4 regions of the Streptomyces sp. NPDC005494 genome follow, and region 3 is predicted to be linked to each of the others. Evidence: riboswitches for the same ligand, from Rfam matches in the RefSeq annotation. Region 3 holds a riboswitch; each other region holds the start of a gene.
The links. A riboswitch is a leader RNA that binds a small molecule or an ion and turns the genes downstream of it on or off. The one in region 3 is predicted to bind cobalamin.
Positions count from the first base shown of each region.

Region 1 (4,365 bases), on a different contig from region 3:
GCGCGTCCGTGTCCGCGTGCTCCTCGATCAGGTCCCCCAGCCGGTCCAGCTGTTCCTCCCGCAACGCCGCGAAGCTCGTGTCCGGCGCCGCGGTGAACCGCCGGCCCGAGGCCCGCGCGACCTCGGCCAGGAACGCCCGCCGGAACCCGTCGCTCTCCAGGGACCCGTGCCAGTGCGTCCCCCACACCGAGCCCACCCGGCACCCGTCCAGGAACGGCTCACCGCCGAGCACTTCGGCGACCCCGTGATGAATCTCGTAGCCCTCCACCGGCTCCCCGAGCGCCGAACCGGCAGGCCGCTCCAGGACCTTCTCCCGGCCGAAGCGGACGCGTACGGGCAGCAGTCCCAGCCCCTCGACCAGTCCGGCCCGCGACTCCACGTCGTCCTCGATCCGGTCGCCGAGCACCTGGAACCCGCCGCAGATGCCCAGCACCGGCCGTCCCTCGGCCGCCCGCCGCACCAGGGCGTCCGCGAGGCCCCGCTCCCGCAGCCAGGCCAGCGCCTTCACGGTGCCCCGTGTCCCGGGCACGATCACGAGGTCGGCGTCCGCCAGCTCCTCCGCCCGGTCCACGAACCGCACCACCACACCGGGCTCGGCGGCCAGCGCGTCCACATCGGTGAAGTTCGACATCAGCGGCACGGCGCACACCGCGACCCGCAGCACGTCCTCGCCGTGCGGGGGAGCCACGACAGACTCGCGCACGGTGCCGCGCATCGAGACGCGCAGCCCGTCCTCCTCGTCGATGCCCAGCCCGTGGGCGTACGGGAGCACCCCGTACGTCCGCCGCCCCGTGAGCCCGAGCAGCATGTCGAGACCCGGCTCCAGCAGCGAGACGTCCCCGCGGAACTTGTTGACGAGGTACCCGGCGATCAGCGACTGGTCCTCGGGGCTCAGCAGCGCCGTCGTGCCGAAGAACGAGGCGAACACGCCACCCCGGTCGATGTCGCCGACCACCAGCACGGGAAAGCGCGCGGCCCGCGCGATGCCCATGTTCACGATGTCCGTACGCCGCAGATTGATCTCGGCGGGACTGCCCGCCCCCTCGCAGATCACGGCGTCATACGTGCCCCGCAGCTGCTCCAGGCAGTCCACGACCGTCCCGAGCAGCGCCTCCTGGCGTCCGCCGTGGTAGCCGCGCGCACTCATCTCACCGACCGGCTTCCCCATCAGGACGACCTGACTGGAGCGGTCACCGCCGGGCTTGAGCAGCACCGGGTTCATCAGCGCCGACGGCTCCACCCGGGCCGCCTGCGCCTGCATGGCCTGGGCCCGGCCGATCTCCGCGCCCTCGCGGGTGACGAACGAGTTCAGCGACATGTTCTGCGCCTTGAACGGCGCGACCTTCACCCCCTGGCGCACCAGCCAACGGCAGATCCCGGCCGTGACGACACTCTTGCCCGCGTCCGAAGTGGTGCCGGCCACCAGCAGCCCGCCGCTCATCTGCCCCTCCGCCCCATGGCCAGCCGCCCCGCCGCGCACACGGCGAGGGCCAGCACACTCACCCGGCGCGAGAGCCGCACCGCGCGTTCGATGTCCGTGACCCGCACCTCGCGGCCGGCCTCCCCGTTGAGCACGGGCCGGTGCTCGACCCGCCCGCCGTACGACAGGGTCCCGCCGAGCCGCACGCCCAGCGCTCCCGCGAAGGCGGCCTCCACCGGGCCCGCGTTGGGGCTCGGGTGCCGGTCCGCGTCGGCCCGCCAGGCCCGGACGGCCTCGCGCGGGCGCCCCCCGGAGGCCACGGCGAGCGCCGCGGTCAGCCGGGCGCCGGGCCAGCCGGCGAGGTCGTCGAGCCGCGCCGAGGCCCAGCCGTAGCGCCGGTGGCGAGGCGACTTGTGCCCCACCATGGCGTCCAGGGTGTTGACGGCGCGGAAGGCGACCAGCCCGGGTACACCGCCGAGCGCCCCCCACACCAGCGCGCCCACGACGGCGTCCGAGGTGTTCTCGGCGACGGACTCCACCACCGCGCGGGCCATCTGCTGCGCGTCCAGGGCCTGCGGGTCGCGTCCGCACAGGTGCGGCAGCCGCTCCCGGGCCGCCTCGACGTCCCCTGCGGCAAGCGCCCCGCCGACGGCGCGGGCCTCGCGGCCCAGCGACGTGCCACCGACGACGGACCAGGTGGCGGCGGCGGTCAGCACCACGGCTGCGGCAGGGCGGTTCCGTACGGCGCGGGCGGCCAGTGCCGCGGCACCGGTGGCGCCTCCGGCGCACACGAGGGTGTGCAGCGCGCCCCAGCCGCGGTGGTCGCGCCACAGCCGGCTTTCGACGCCCGCCGCGGCACGCCCGAAGGCGGCGACGGGGTGGCCCCGCCGCGGATCACCGAGCAGCAGGTCGCCGATCAGTCCGGCGGCGGCGCCGTACACGAAGATGCGGTCGGCTCGCACGACTCAGCCGGCCGTCGCGCCTCGAAGGGGCTCCGGGGCGGGTGGCGGTGCGGTGACCGACGCAGGGCAGCCAGACATGGCGTATGTCCTCACTCAGGGTCCGCGCCCTGGTTCGACGTGACCGGCGACGAGAGTCTCCTGGCTCCCGGATCCGCAGTTCCTCCGGCCTTCCAGTCCGCGTCGGCGGACCGTGACTTCCGTATGGAGGCTGCTCCCCGGTGACAGTGGCGGGACCGCGCCGGATTCGCACCGGCTTCCTCTCCTGTCGCCGTAAGGCCGGCTGACACATGCCGGTCGGCCTCAATGGCTCCGGCAGTCCACCACGCCCCACGAAGGCCCGTCAACCTGCCGTTGACCTGCGGGGCTTCAGTGTGCTGAGACGCACACCGGGCCGGACACACACGGGGTGTGTCCGGCCCGGCAGGGTGCGCCCAGAGTCAGGCGACGATCAGGTAGATGCCGTACGCGACCGCCGCCACGCACAGCGCGAAGCAGGCGTACGCGCCGGTGCGCGCCAGGACACCGGCCCCGCCGGCCTGCGTCGTGGACGCCTGCTTCGCGAGTCCCGTGATGCCGAGGGTGAAGAGGCCGACCAGTGCGACGGTGACCACGAGGCTGACGCCGAAGACGGAGGCGAGAGCTGCCCAGTCGATGTTCATGTGGATCTGTCCTTACACCGTGGCCGGCCGGTCGGCCGGGGTCTCGGCCGTCGGGGCGTGGATGGTCGTCTTGAGGTCCGGGACGCTCACGCCGGCGGGCGGCGGGCTGACGGCCGCGATGGCGGTCGTGACGACGCCCGCGGGCTCACCCTCGGTCGCGTTGACGTTGGTGTGGTCGACCGGCTTGCGGCGCGACAGCAGCCAGATGGCGCCGGAGCCCGCGACGAGCAGCACGGCGACCACCGCGACGCCCCAGGAGCCCTGCTTGGTCAGGAACTCCGCGCCCGCTCCGACCAGGCCGGCGGCCGGGAGCGTCAGACCCCAGGCGACGAACATCCGGGTGGCGGTGGACCAGCGGACCACGCCCCCCTTGCGTCCGAGGCCCGCGCCCATGACGGCACCGGAGCAGGACTGGGTGGTCGAGAGGGAGAAGCCGAGGTGCGAGGAGGCCAGGATGACCGTGGCCGCGCTGGTCTGGGCCGCGAAGCCCTGCGGCGGACGCAGGTCGGTGAGGCCGCTGCCCATGGTGCGGATGATGCGCCATCCGCCGAGGTAGGTGCCCAGCGCGATGGCGATACCGGCGGAGGCGATGACCCAGACCGGCGGGTTCGAACCGGGGGCGAGGACGCCGCCGGTGACCAGGGCCAGGGTGATGATGCCCATCGTCTTCTGCGCGTCGTTGGTGCCGTGGGCGAGCGAGACGAGACCGGCCGAGGCGATCTGGCCGGCGCGGTACCCCTTGGCCGTCGACTTGAGCTGCGCCTCGTCGGTCATCTTCCGGTTGAGGCGGTACGTCAGCCTCGTGGCCAGCAGCGCGGCGAGACCGGCCACCAGGGGCGCGGCGATCGCGGGCAGCAGGATCTTCGTGACGACCGTGCCGCCGTCGATCGAGGACCAGCCGGCGGACATGACCGCGGCGCCGATGAGGCCGCCGAAGAGTGCGTGGGAGGAGCTGGAGGGCAGGCCGACCAGCCAGGTCAGCAGGTTCCACAGGATCGCGCCGACGAGTGCGGCGAAGATGACCTCGGTTCTGAGGCCCTTCTCGTCGACGATTCCGCCGGAGATCGTCTTGGCCACCTCCACCGAGAGGAAGGCGCCGACGAGGTTGAGAACGGCGGACATGGCCACCGCGGTCTTCGGCTTGAGGGCGCCGGTCGAGATGGTGGTCGCCATCGCGTTGGCGGTGTCGTGGAAACCGTTCGTGAAATCGAACACGAGAGCTGTCACGACCACAATCGCGAGCAGCAGCGTGATGTGTTCCATTTACCCAGGCAATCGTTCGACGTCATTGGCTCGTGGAACGTAAGCAACCTGGATGAACGGA
Region 1 covers NZ_JBIAJR010000001.1:51,609-55,973, reverse strand. The annotation lists gene ACFYQ6_RS00295 (cobyric acid synthase) at 1-1,441, opposite strand, end outside; gene ACFYQ6_RS00290 (cobalamin biosynthesis protein) at 1,438-2,382, opposite strand; cobalamin riboswitch at 2,514-2,643, opposite strand; gene ACFYQ6_RS00285 (hypothetical protein) at 2,820-3,041, opposite strand; gene ACFYQ6_RS00280 (inorganic phosphate transporter) at 3,054-4,304, opposite strand.
Region 1: it holds a riboswitch for cobalamin, as region 3 does, so the genes downstream of both, ACFYQ6_RS00290 (cobalamin biosynthesis protein) here and ACFYQ6_RS12285 (ribonucleoside-diphosphate reductase subunit alpha) in region 3, are expected to answer to the same signal.

Region 2 (4,365 bases), on a different contig from region 3:
TGTCCGTCCTGATGGCGGCCCACTCCATGACGGTCGTCAGTGACGGGCTCGACCCCATCGAGATCCACCGCCTCGACGGCACCGGCGCGATGGGCCACATCCACCTGCACGAACCCCAGGAGTCCGGCCAAACCCACGCCGGCCCCCGCATCCCGGTCCGGCTGGAGTTCACCGACATCGCCCCCACGCCCGTGCGGGACCGCATGCGCGCCCGTGTCACCGTCACCGGGCTGCTCGCGACCTGGTACAGCACGGAGACGACCCAGAGCACCTGCATGGAGTTCGGCCAGGCCGTTCTCGAGGACCACACGGGACGGACGTTCGTCACGCTGGACGGGTTGCAGGAGACCGAGCCGGACCCGATCGCCACCAGCGAGGCGGGGATGCTGACCCATCTCGTGGACGAGCACGGCGAACTCGTCCCGCTGCTTCTCCGCCTCGTGCAGCCGCTGCCGGAGAAAGGCGTCGTGCGCGTCGTGCGCGTCCTGCCGCTGGCCATGGACCGCTACGGAGTGACGCTGCGCCTCGAATACCCCGGCACCCACCGCGACGCACGCCTGCCATTCGCGAAGGCCGTGTCCCGCATCGACCAGGCAGGGCCCCAGATCCACGCCTTGCTGGCGGCCGCACGTCGCGCCTCCCACCGCAATCAGCTGCTGGCCTGATCGTCCGCCCGGCGGACCGGGAAGCGGCCGTCCGCACATGGCGGTGACTTCAGACCATCAGCCGCGAAGACGATCGGCTCCGGGGCCCGGCCGCTCAGTGGCGGTTGCACCCCGGCCCGGACTTCTTCATGTGGCTCTGAGCGTTCGACGACGAGTACTGCGACGAAGGGCCGGTCGCGACGTCCGCGCGTTGGTCGAGTTCTTCGCCTCGGTCATCGACCGGTGCAACGACCTGGTCTCGTGCCACAAGGGGCACCTGCGCAGTCATGAGGTTCGCCCGGTGGTGGACCCGGGTGAAGGACGGGGATGTGCCGGACCGACCGTGGCCGTTCTCAGGGCAGGAAGTCGTAGTACGGTCCGTCCGGCGCGAAGTTCCGGGAACACAACGTCACGTCGTTGCCCGCGAGATAGGCCAGCAGCCACTGGCCGAACGTCATCTCGTGGCAGGTCCAGGCCGGACTGTCGAACTCCTGGACCACGACCCGCCAGGGCGACGAGTCGGTCTCGGGAACGCGGAGGAAGACCGCCTCACCCGTCGTGGCTGTCGCCACCGGTATCAGTTCCCCGGGGTTCGACCCCACCGGACTCGGCAGGAACTCCGCCATGTCCTCCTCGCGCCACAGTTCGAGATTCTCCCTGATGAATCTCCCCAGGTCGTGCAGCAGGTGACTGGCGGGATGCTTCAGATACAGCTGCTTGTTGATCTCGATCGAGCCGTAGGCGTCGACGATCTCACGGAAGTCCGCCGGGAACTCCACACCGAACTCCCGCTGGAGTTCGGTCCACGGAGCCGGGTCCGGCCAGTTGAACCGAGGCTCGCCCAGCAGGGCCTGCACCTCCGGAAGCGTTGCCATCACGTGTTCCTTCCATGACGTCGAGCCGATGCCTGGCCGGGCCGGCCGCGGCACCTGAGTCAGTCTGCTCGGTGCACGGTTCCGCACGTGACCGACGCACACGGCCGGGCGCCTCCGCCGGACCGCGAGAGCTTCCTCGTCAGGGTCCGAGGAACGCGTCCGGGGGGCGGCGCATGCCACCCCCCGATGCGTCGGCGTGTCCTCAGGACTGCGGACGGCTGCCGTGGTTCGCGCCGTTCTTGCGGCGGGCCCTCTTCTTACGACGTCGCTTCGAGGACATCGATCCCTCCTCATCTGTTGCATTTTACGATCTATACACCGGATTGTCGGCTCCGGCGGCCACCGTGCCCCTTACCCATCAGCGGGGCGGCAAACACCCGGCGCCGACCCGTATGGGTGGTACACATCACAGTGCGTGACCACCCACGCGCGGATCGCGCGGGAGGACCATGCCGCACACGGTGCCTGCTGAAGCCACGCAGCGGTGCCTACGCGCCTGTCCGCAGCCTTGACCGAGTCGGTTCGCAACTGCCACCCGTTCGCAGGTACGGGCCGGGGCCGCTTGTCACCGTCCCCGGCCTGGCACTAGTGTCACCACGCCTTGGTGAACGGGAAATCGGTGTGATGCCGGTGCGGCCCTCGCCACTGTGATCGGGAAGTCCGGCTCCAGCCCTCACGGGCAGCCACTGGGTCCTCGGACCCGGGAAGGCGGAGCACGGGCGGTGTCACCCGTAAGCCAGGAGACCGGCCAAGGCATTTCAACCATCCACGAGGTGCTGGAGAGGGTCTGCTGAGCCATGCACATAGCCGAGGGTTTCCTCCCCCCGGCGCACGCGATCGCCTGGGGTGTCGCGTCCGCGCCGTTCGTCGTCCACGGAGTCCGCTCACTCACGCGTGAAGTCCGGGAACACCCCGAGAGCACGCTGCTCCTCGGCGCCGCCGGGGCCTTCACGTTCGTCCTGTCCGCCCTGAAACTGCCTTCGGTGACGGGCAGTTGCTCGCATCCCACCGGCACGGGGCTGGGTGCCATCCTGTTCCGCCCACCGATCATGGCGGTGCTCGGCACCATCACCCTGCTGTTCCAGGCCCTGTTGCTGGCCCACGGCGGCCTGACCACGCTCGGCGCCAACGTCTTCTCGATGGCGGTCGTCGGCCCCTGGGCCGGGTACGCGCTCTACAGGCTGCTGCGCCGCTTCGGCGTCCAGCTGATGGTCGCGGTGTTCTTCGCCGCGTTCGTCGCGGACCTGTCCACCTACTGCGTCACCAGCGTGCAGCTGGCGCTCGCCTTCCCCGACCCGGGCAGCGGATTCGTGGGCGCGCTCGGCAAGTTCGGTTCCATCTTCGCGATCACCCAGCTGCCGCTGGCGGTCAGCGAGGGGCTGCTCACCGTGCTGGTGATGCGTCTTCTGGTGCAGTCCAGCAAGGGCGAGCTGACCAGGCTCGGCATCTTCCTCACCGGCAAGGGTGACAAGGCCCGCAGGACCGAGACCGAGGCGGTGGCGTGATGACCAGGAACACGAAGATCAACGCTCTGCTGCTGCTCGTCGTGGCCGCGCTGGCGGTCCTGCCTCTGGCCCTCGGCCTCGGCGACGACGAGAAGGAGCCGTTCACGGGTGCCGACGCCCAGGCCGAGACGGCGATCACCGAGATCGACCCCGGCTACGAACCCTGGTTCTCCCCGCTCTACGAACCGCCGTCCGGTGAGATCGAGTCCGCGCTGTTCGCCCTCCAGGCCGCTCTGGGGGCCGGAGTCCTCGCCTACTACTTCGGTCTGCGGCGCGGCCGAAGGCAGGGCGAACTGCGCACCAGGGCAGAGCTCGACACGGCCCACGGCGCGAGCGGTGCCGGAGAGTCCACGGCCCGGGGGGCCTGAGGACACGTGCTGCCGATCGACGCGGCGGCGCACAGCAGTCGCTGGCGCCGCCGCCATCCCCTGGACAAGGCCGTGCTCGGTCTCGGACTCACCGTGCTGGCCGTATCGCTGCCGCCCTGGCCCGGCGCCGCGCTCGTCCTCGTGACCGCGCTCACCGCGCTCCTGGGCCCGGCAGGGGTGCCCGCCCGCCGGCTGTGGCGGGCGTACCGGGTGCCCCTGGGCTTCTGTGTCACCGGGGCGGCCACGCTCCTCGTGCAGGTCGGGGGCCCCGAGGGGTTCGTCTCACCGGCCGCCGGAGGGCCTGCCCGCGCCGGGGAGTTGCTGCTGCGGACCTCGGCCGCCTCTCTCGGCGTCCTGCTGTTCGCCTTCACCACACCGATGTCCGACCTGTTGCCCCGCCTCGTCCGGGCGGGCGTGCCCGCGCCCGTGGTGGACGTCGCCCTGGTGACGTACCGCATGAGTTTCCTGCTCCTCGACGCGGTGCGCCGGATACGGGAGGCCCAGGCGGCGCGGCTCGGGCACACCACCAGGGCCGCGGCCTGGCGGTCCCTGGCGGGGCTCGGGGCGACCGCGTTCGTCCGGGCCTTCGACCGCGCGGCGAAACTCCAGGCAGGGCTGGCCGGACGCGGATACGACGGCACCCTGCGTGTCCTGGTGCCCGAGGCTCGCGTCTCCCCCCGCTTCGTGGCCGTGAGTGTCGCCGTCCTCGCGGCGCTCTCCGTCCTGACCCTCGCACTGGAAAGGCCACTCTCATGAGCGATTCGGCACTGCTCGCCCTGAGGGGTGCGTCCTTCGCGTACGAGGACGGCCCGCCCGTGCTCAGCGGCCTCGACTTCGAGGCGCGCGAAGGCCGTGCGCTCGCCCTGCTCGGCCGCAACGGCAGCGGCAAGACCACCCTGATGCGGCTCCTCAGCGGCGGACTGCGCCCGCGCGAGGGCGGGTTGACGGTCGAGGGCCACCCGGTGACGTACGA
Region 2 covers NZ_JBIAJR010000007.1:218,082-222,446, reverse strand. The annotation lists gene ACFYQ6_RS21650 (DUF2470 domain-containing protein) at 1-665, shown strand, start outside; gene ACFYQ6_RS21645 (SMI1/KNR4 family protein) at 998-1,519, opposite strand; gene ACFYQ6_RS21640 (50S ribosomal protein bL37) at 1,722-1,799, opposite strand; cobalamin riboswitch at 2,083-2,287, shown strand; gene ACFYQ6_RS21635 (energy-coupling factor ABC transporter permease) at 2,317-3,024, shown strand; gene ACFYQ6_RS21630 (energy-coupling factor ABC transporter substrate-binding protein) at 3,024-3,392, shown strand; gene cbiQ (cobalt ECF transporter T component CbiQ) at 3,399-4,148, shown strand; gene ACFYQ6_RS21620 (energy-coupling factor ABC transporter ATP-binding protein) at 4,145-4,365, shown strand, end outside.
Region 2: it holds a riboswitch for cobalamin, as region 3 does, so the genes downstream of both, ACFYQ6_RS21635 (energy-coupling factor ABC transporter permease) here and ACFYQ6_RS12285 (ribonucleoside-diphosphate reductase subunit alpha) in region 3, are expected to answer to the same signal.

Region 3 (4,365 bases):
TGGGTGACCTGGTTCCTGCTGGGGGGCGACCTCTACACGGCGTACACCTTCGTCGCGGTGCCGGCGGCGATCTACGCGGCGGGCGCGGCGGGCTTCTTCGCCGTCCCGTACACGATCCTCGTCTACCCGCTGATCTTCACCTTCCTGCCGCGCCTCTGGTCGGTCTCGCACAAGCACGGCTACGTCACCACCTCGGACTTCGTCCGAGGGCGCTTCGGTTCGAAGGGCCTCTCGCTGGCGGTCGCCCTCACCGGCATCCTCGCCACGATGCCGTACATCGCGCTCCAGCTGGTCGGCATCCAGGCCGTGCTGGACGTCATGGGCGTGGGCGGCGGCGAGACGACGCACTGGTTCATCAAGGACCTGCCGCTGCTGATCGCGTTCGCGGTCCTCGCGGCGTACACGTACTCCTCGGGCCTGCGTGCCCCCGCGCTGATCGCGTTCGTCAAGGACGGCCTGATCTATCTGGTCATCGCCGTGGCGATCATCTACATCCCGATAAAGCTCGGCGGGTTCGACGACATCTTCGCCAAGGCGAGCGAGGCGTTCTCGGCGAAGAACGAGGCCGCCGGCAAGCCCGTCGCCGGCCTCGTGCCGGGCGAGATGGGCCAGTGGGGCTACGCGACCCTCGCGCTGGGTTCGGCGCTCGCCCTCTTCATGTACCCGCACTCGATCACGGCGACGCTCTCCAGCCGCAGCCGTGAGGTGATCCGGCGCAACACCACGATCCTGCCGTTGTACTCGCTGATGCTCGGCCTCCTGGCCCTGCTCGGCTTCATGGCGATCGCCGCCGGGGTCAAGGTGGACAACGGACAGTTGGCGATCCCGCAGCTGTTCGAGAACATGTTCCCCGACTGGTTCGCGGGCGTGGCCTTCGCCGCGATCGGTATCGGCGCGCTGGTGCCGGCCGCGATCATGTCGATCGCCGCGGCGAACCTCTTCACCCGCAACATCTACAAGGACTTCATCAAGCCCGACGCGACCCCGGCCCAGGAGACCAAGGTCTCCAAGCTGGTCTCGCTCCTGGTCAAGGTCGGCGCACTCGTCTTCGTCCTCACCATGGACAAGACGGTCGCGATCAACTTCCAGCTGCTGGGCGGCATCTGGATCCTCCAGACGATGCCGGCCCTGGTCGGCGGCCTGTTCACCCGCTGGTTCCACCGCTGGGCACTGATCGCCGGCTGGGCGGTCGGCATGCTCTACGGCACGGTGGCGGCGTACGGCGTGGCCAGCCCGACCCAGAAGCACTTCGGCGGGTCCTCCAAGGAGATCCCCGGCATAGGCGAGATCGGCTACATCGGTCTCACCGCCTTCGTGCTGAACGTCGTCGTCGTGGTCGTCCTGACCTTCGTCCTCAACGCGGTGAAGGCACCGGCGGGCGTGGACGAGACCTCCCCCGGCGACTACACGGCGGACGTGGGCGACCCGGGCGTCAAGGCGGAACTGCCGCCGGCCACGGTGGGCGCCCCGGGCGGGGGCCACTGACCTCGCGCCACTGGTGAGAAGTGCGGCTTCCGTCCCGGCAGGGCCCTTCCTGCCGGGACGGCGTCGTTTCCGGGACCCGGGGCGGCGTCGTTCCGGGACCCGCTCCGTGGGACCCGGGACGGCGTCCTCCCGTGGCCCCGTCCCCCGGAGGGGCCACGGGACGAAACAGGGGCGCGCGGCGCACACCGCCTGGTGCACACTTCCGCCCATGGACGTATCGATCAGGCCGGTCCTGCCCGCCCATCACGAGGAACTGGGCGAGATCACCGCCCAGGCGTATCTCGGCGACGGTCTCCTGGACTTCGGAGCCGAGGACCCCTATCTGGAACAGCTCCGCGCGGTCGGCCGCCGGGCGGCCGAGGCCGAGGTGCTGGTGGCGCTGGACGCCGGGGGACGCCTGCTGGGAGGCGTCACGTACGTCGCGCCCGGCAGCCCGTGGGCCGACATAGCCGGGGAGGACGAGGCGGAGTTCCGGATGCTGGCAGTCGCACCGGAGGCCCGGGGGCGGGGCGCCGGCGAGGCGCTGGTGCGTGCCTGTGTCGACCGGGCGCGGGCCGCGGGAGGACTTACCGGAATCGTCCTGTCGACGCAGCCGGCCATGCTGGGCGCCCACCGCATCTACCGGCGTCTCGGCTTCGAGCGGACTCCGGAACGGGACTGGAACCCTCTTCCCGATCTCCCGCTCCTCACCTTCCGCCTGACCCTGTGACCCCTCACGACACAAGATGTGGGGGCTGCATCATTCGGTAGCCCCCACATGTATGCTCGACCTCGCTGTCGTCGCAGGGGAATCCGGTGTGAGTCCGGAACTGTCCCGCAACGGTGTGACCGGCGCGCTCGCGCGCACCGGCGAAGTCCGAAGACCTGTCGACAGTGCGTCCGGCTCGACCGAACCGGACGCCGAGACGTCCGGGCCCCGCGGAGGGCCGGTGGACGCCGTGCACTCCGTGCGCCCTTCGACGGGCTTCGCCGTGCCCGGCTGCCCCGCTCCCGCAGGCACCGAGCCGAGCGAGGGATAGCCCCAAGTGACCATCGCGCCAGCCGATCCGGTTTCAGCCACGGATTACGAAGGCCGCACGACCGACGCGCCCGGGACCGCACTGCTGCGGACCCTGACCGCTCTGACGGCCGATCTCCCCGACACCGACCCCGGCCGGGTCGCCGCCGCCGCGCTCCGCGGCCGCAGCGCGCGGGCGGACGAGGCGGAGCTGCGCTCGCTGGCCACCGAGGCCGCGGCAGGCCTGATCTCCGAGGACCCGGCGTACTCCCGGCTGGCCGCCCGGCTCCTCACCCGTGCCGTGGCGGACGAGGCGGCCGGGCAGGGCGCCGTCTCCTTCTCCGCTTCGGTCGCCGTGGGGCACCGCGAAGGCCTGATCGCGGACCGTACGGCGGAGTTCGTCGCACTGCACTCCGCGGCCCTGGACGCCCTGGTCGAGCAGGCGCTCGCCGACGGCGCCGACGACCGCTTCGGCTACTTCGGGCTCCGGACGCTGCACAGCCGCTACCTGCTGCGCCACCCGCTCACACGCCAGGTCGTCGAGACCCCGCAGCACTTCATGCTGCGCGTCGCCGCCGGGCTCGCCGAGGACACCTCCGAGCGGGCTCTGGAGGAAGTGGCGGCGCTGTACGGCCTGATGAGCCGGCTCGACTACCTCCCCTCCTCCCCCACCCTGTTCAACTCCGGCACCCGCCACCCGCAGATGTCCTCCTGCTACCTGCTGGACTCCCCGCTGGACGAGCTCGACTCGATCTACGACCGCTACCACCAGGTGGCGCGCCTCTCCAAGCACGCGGGCGGCATCGGACTCTCCTACTCCCGCATCCGGGCCCGGGGTTCACTCATCCGGGGGACCAACGGGCACTCCAACGGCATCGTGCCGTTCCTGAAGACGCTCGACGCCTCCGTCGCAGCCGTCAACCAGGGAGGCCGGCGCAAGGGGGCGGCCGCGGTCTACCTGGAGACCTGGCACGCGGACATCGAGGAGTTCCTGGAGCTGCGCGACAACACCGGTGAGGACCAGCGGCGCACGCACAACCTCAACCTGGCCCACTGGATCCCGGACGAGTTCATGCGCCGCGTCGACGCGGACACCGAGTGGTCGCTGTTCTCCCCGGCGGACACCCCCGAGCTGGTGGACCTGTGGGGCGACGAGTTCGACGCGGCCTACCGCGCGGCCGAGGCGAAGGGGCTGGCCCGCAAGACGATGCCGGCGCGTGAGCTGTACGGGCGGATGATGCGGACCCTCGCGCAGACCGGGCAGGGCTGGATGACGTTCAAGGACGCCTCCAACCGCACGGCCAACCAGACCGCCGAGCCGGGCCGCGTCGTCCACTCGTCGAATCTCTGCACGGAGATCCTGGAGGTCACGGATGACGGCGAGACGGCCGTCTGCAACCTCGGCTCGGTCAACCTCGGCGCGTTCGTCGCCGACGGCACCATCGACTGGGAGCGGCTGGACGCCACCGTCCGCACCGCGGTGACCTTCCTCGACCGCGTGGTGGACATCAACTTCTACCCCACCGAGCAGGCAGGCCGTTCCAACGCCCGCTGGCGCCCCGTGGGCCTGGGCGCGATGGGCCTCCAGGACGTGTTCTTCCAGCTGCGCCTGCCGTTCGACTCCCCCGAGGCCCGCGCGCTGTCCACGAAGATCTCCGAGCGGATCATGCTGGCCGCCTACGAGGCCTCCTGCGCCCTGGCCGAGCGGTCCGGGCCGTTGCCCGCCTGGTCCGAGACCCGCGCCGCCCGTGGCGTCCTGCACCCGGACCACTACGACACCGAGCTGAACTGGCCGGAGCGCTGGGACGCGCTGCGCGCCAGGGTCGCGAAGACCGGGATGCGCAACTCGCTGCTGCTCGCCATCGCGCCGACCGCGACGATCG
Region 3 covers NZ_JBIAJR010000003.1:514,018-518,382, reverse strand. The annotation lists gene mctP (monocarboxylate uptake permease MctP) at 1-1,485, shown strand, start outside; gene ACFYQ6_RS12290 (N-acetyltransferase) at 1,694-2,194, shown strand; cobalamin riboswitch at 2,235-2,372, shown strand; gene ACFYQ6_RS12285 (ribonucleoside-diphosphate reductase subunit alpha) at 2,511-4,365, shown strand, end outside.

Region 4 (4,365 bases), on a different contig from region 3:
GCAGCCAGAACAGCACGCCCCGGGTCTGCTCGGCGTCGGCCGCGGTCATCACGACGAAGGAGGTGAGCGCGGAGAAGAGCTGCATGGCCGCGACTCCGGAGAGGACGACGCGGTCGGTGGAGCCACCGAGGGTGTGACTGAGCAGCAGGACGAGGGCGAAGGAGCACAGCGCCCCGGCGAAGGCCCCGGCCGAGACCGACACCGCTCCCCCACCGACACCCAGCACGACGACCACGACCGCGCCGGTGGACGCCCCGGAGGAGACGCCGAGGACGAACGGATCGGCGAGCGGGTTGCGCAGCAGCGACTGCATGACCGTGCCGCAGACCGCCAGTCCGGCCCCGCACACCGCGGCGAGCAGCGTGCGGGGCATGCGCAGGTTCCAGATGATGCCGTCGCGGATCGGTGTCAGCCGCGCGTCGGTGAGGCCGAGGTGCGAGCCGACCGCCGACCAGACGTCAGGGACGGAGATGCGGGCGGGGCCGATCGTGACGGCGACCGCGACGGAGAGGAACAGGAGGGCCACCCCCGCGGCCCAGAGGAAGCCCTGCCGCAGGACGCGGGCACCGGCGACCCTGCCCGCCACGGACGCCTGATCGACGCGTACCTCCGGGGCCTGCGCGGTGCCGGTCACCCCGCGAGCCCGAAGGAGCGCAGCCCGGCCGCGACGCGCTCCACGCCCTCCACGGTCCGGATGGAGGGATTCATGGCCTGCCCGCTGAGCAGGACGTATCGCTTGTGCCGGACGGCGTCCATGTTCTTCGTCGCGGGGTTGGACTCCAGGAAGGCGATCTTCTTCGCCGCGCTCTCCGCCGTCTGCGACTTCCGGGTCAGGTCACCGATGACCAGGACGTCGGGGTTGCGGTCGGCGACGGTCTCCCAGTTGATCTGGGGCCACTCCTCGTGGGTGTCGTCGAAGGCGTTCTCCGCGCCCAGTTCACGCGTGATGACGCCTGGCGCGCCGCAGCAGCCCGCCAGGTAGGGGGCCTCGGAGTTGGCGAACCAGTAGAGCAGCGAGGTGCCGGAGGCGTCGATGCCGTCCGTCGCCTCGGTGATACGGGCCTCGAGGTCGGCCACGAGGGCGTCACCTCGCTCGGGTACGCCGAACACCCGCGCCAGTTCTCGCACTTCGGTGTAGACGCTGTCCATGGTGAGGGGCTTCGTGCGGGAGCCGTCGCCGCTGCCGCTGTTGTCCTTGGCCGCGCAGTCGGCGGGCGAGACGTAGGTCGGTACTCCGAGGTCCTCGAACTGCTCGCGGGGTGCCACGCCTCCCTTGCCCAGGGTCGATTCGAACGAGGCGCTCACGAAGTCGGGCTCCTGGGCGAGGACCTTCTCCGACGAGGGGCGGTTCTCCGCGATGCGGGGGATCTTCGCCTCGGCCTTCTCGAGCCCCTTCATCACGGGGTCGGTCCAGGTCGAGGTGCCAGCGATCCGGTCGGCGAGCCCGAGGGAGAGCAGGATCTCGGTCGACCCCTGGTCGAGGGAGACCGCGTGGCGGGGAGCGGCGTCGACGGTGACGGTGCGTCCGCAGTTCTTCATCGTCACCGGATAGCCGGCGCCCCTCCCGTCCGGTGCGGCTTCGGTGGGGCCGCTGCCGCCGCCGCAGGCGGTCAGCAGGACGAGTCCCGTCAGGAGCAGGGCTGTTCGGCGTACGGTGCTGGCTGTGGGCGGCACGGAGTCCCTCGGCGTCTCTGGGCTCATGCGCGGAGCCCGTACGGAGTTCCGCTCCCGGTACGGAAGCGGTGTGCCAGCAGGTCTTCGGACTCGGGTTCGTCCGGACGGGGCGCCTTCCCGGGGCACCCGAGGGTGTCCCAGTGGCCGTGGCCCCGCCCGTCCCCCTCACCGCTGCGCGTCAGCTCCGGATTCTCACCGGATTCCCTGACTCCACGTGGAGTGTGACTGGCGTCTGCAAGCTATCACGTGGCGCGGCGGCCACCGGCGGGGCCGTGGCCGGTACGGCGGAGGGGCCGTCGCCCTCCGACCCCCCTCCGTACCGGCGGCCGCGAGGCGGTCAGCCCTTGGGGCGAACCGATTCGCCTCTGTCTGGCGAGGGCACGTTCCCCGGGGTGAGGACGGAGAGAGCGGACACCGTGCCCCAGTACGCGAGCAGGACGACGCGCAGTCCCAGGATCTCCAGACCCTCCGCCACCCGGGACCGCCCCCCACGGGGGTGCGAGCCCGTCATCGGGCGCCCGTCCAGGCGGTGTTCCACGGCCCGCGGGGATCGTCGTAGGCGTCGGCGTAGCCGGGTCCGGCGATCGGCCAGTCGGCCAGCAGTTCGGCGGGCAGCGCGAAGGAGTCGGCCAGCTGGGGGGCGTGTTCGGCGACGGCGGCGATCAGTTCCTCGGTGATCTCGGCCAGGGCCTCGGCCTGATCGCTCCTCAGCAGGCCCGCGGCCAGCAGGTCGCCGCTGTTGCGGGCCACCCACTGGGTGGCGAACAGCCGCTCCAGCTCGCCGAGCCGTTCCCTGGCCGCACCTTCGGGCAGGGCGGCGCGAGCCTCGGCGTAGGCCTGCGCGGCATGGCGGTACGCGTAGGCCTCGACGCCGCGCAGGGCGGGCCCGGACGCCGCGTTCCACTGCGCGAGGACCTCGGTGCCGGGCACCCGCAGCGCGCGTGCTCTGGCGCGGGTGAACCAGATGTCCTCGATCGCGGCGAGGAGCCGGACCAGGAAGCGCGGGTCGGAGAGGTCGCCGGGCTCCGTGCCGGGGGCGGCGTCCGCGCGGGCGGGCGGGTCCGCGAGGAGCAGGTCGGCCGCGGCCTTGGCGTAGAGGGCGATGTTGTCCCCCTCCGCCGTGATGGCGCCCTCCACACCCGTGACGAGTTCGGTCATGCCGTTGTTCTCCAGCAGGGCCTGCGCGCCGCAGCGTTCGCGACTCTCGACGATCACCTCGCGGGCCCGCCAGGTGATCCAGGCCTTGGCGACGTCGACGAGCCTCCCCGCCTCGGTGCGGCCTTCCCCTTCCGTACAGCTCTCCCAACGCTCCTGGGCCCTGCGGTGCAGCAGGCTCATGGCGAAGACCGTGGCCATCGCGGAGGCGAGCGGTCCGTGGTGGGTCCGGTGGGCGTTGACCGGTACGGGGGGCGTGCGCCGGGAGCCGGAGATCATCCGGTGGCCGCCGTACCGTACGGCCACCGCCAGGGTCGCGCGGGCCGAGCCCGCCGCGCAGGCACTCATCGAGACCCGGCCGTGGGTGACCCGTCCGATCGAGGTCAGGAAGCGCCGCCGCCTGTCCCCCGGCCCGGTCCGGAACTCGCTTGGAGGCCCGTCGGGTTCGTCGGGCTCGAGCAGTGCGTCCCTCGCCACGAACAACTGGTCGAAGGAGGTCAGGCAGTGGTCCACGGGGCTGCCCATCCGGGCCGGCAGCCGCCGCACCCGGATGCCGGGCAGCGCGCGCTCCGCGTCGGTGAGGTGTACGAGGAAGAGGCGCACCCCGTGGTCCGAGCCGTCGGCCACCAGGCGCGCGGCGACCAGGCCGGACTTGGCTCCGCCCGCCGGGCTGGTGTTGGGCATGAACTTCTGCGCGCCGGCGTTCGGGGTGTGCAGGACGAAGCCGTCCCGCTCACGGTCGTACGTCGCGGTGGTCTCCATGGCGGCGGCGTTGTTGCCGTGAGCCACTTCCGTGCAGAGGAACGTGCCGATGCGCCGCATGGACAGATAGTCCGACAGGTCACGACGGCCGGCTCGGTCGTGGTCGAGGAGGCTGCCGAGGAAGAGGTTGTAGTGGATGCCCGCCACGGTGGTCAGCGCCGGGTCGACCGGGCCGAGCCAGGCGTGCAGCGCGGCCAGGGCACGCGGGTCGGCGGCGAGGCGTGCACCGCTGTCGAGGGAGAGGTTGAGGACCCGCAACCGGTCGTAGGCGAGTTCCAGTCGCTCTTCGGGCGTTCCACCGGGGCGGCGGCGGAACGGTTCTGTGCTGATCAGCCGCTGCCAGAAGCCGTGCTCGCGACGGTGTTCCGGACCGAGGAGGACGCCGGTCAGCAGTTCGGTGGTGGACGGTGGGGCGGTGTCGGTGAGGGTCACGGTCATACGAACTGAACGACGGGGGCGGGGGCGAGGACACCCTGTCACTCTGATGGTCCGGGGAAGGGCGCGCTGGTCAGGGCATCTGCCAGCTCCTCCTCGTCCGGGGGGAGGGCACCGGCCCGCCGGACGGTCACGGCGGCGGAGGCGATCCCGTGGCGCAGCACGTCGGTGAGGGTGGCCGCGTCCATGGAGCGCAGCCGCGCGCGCCCGCCCGCGCCGAGCAGCCGGTGCGCCGCCAGGGCGTGCAGCGCGCCCGACATGAAGGCGTCGCCCGCGCCCACGGTGTCGGCGACCCGGACCGGCGGCGCGCCGAGGTTCACGACCGCACCGGGCAGGTAC
Region 4 covers NZ_JBIAJR010000014.1:138,335-142,699, forward strand. The annotation lists gene ACFYQ6_RS32210 (FecCD family ABC transporter permease) at 1-586, opposite strand, end outside; gene ACFYQ6_RS32215 (ABC transporter substrate-binding protein) at 631-1,701, opposite strand; cobalamin riboswitch at 1,732-1,919, opposite strand; gene ACFYQ6_RS32220 (acyl-CoA dehydrogenase) at 2,182-4,029, opposite strand; gene ACFYQ6_RS32225 (carbohydrate kinase) at 4,068-4,365, opposite strand, start outside.
Region 4: it holds a riboswitch for cobalamin, as region 3 does, so the genes downstream of both, ACFYQ6_RS32215 (ABC transporter substrate-binding protein) here and ACFYQ6_RS12285 (ribonucleoside-diphosphate reductase subunit alpha) in region 3, are expected to answer to the same signal.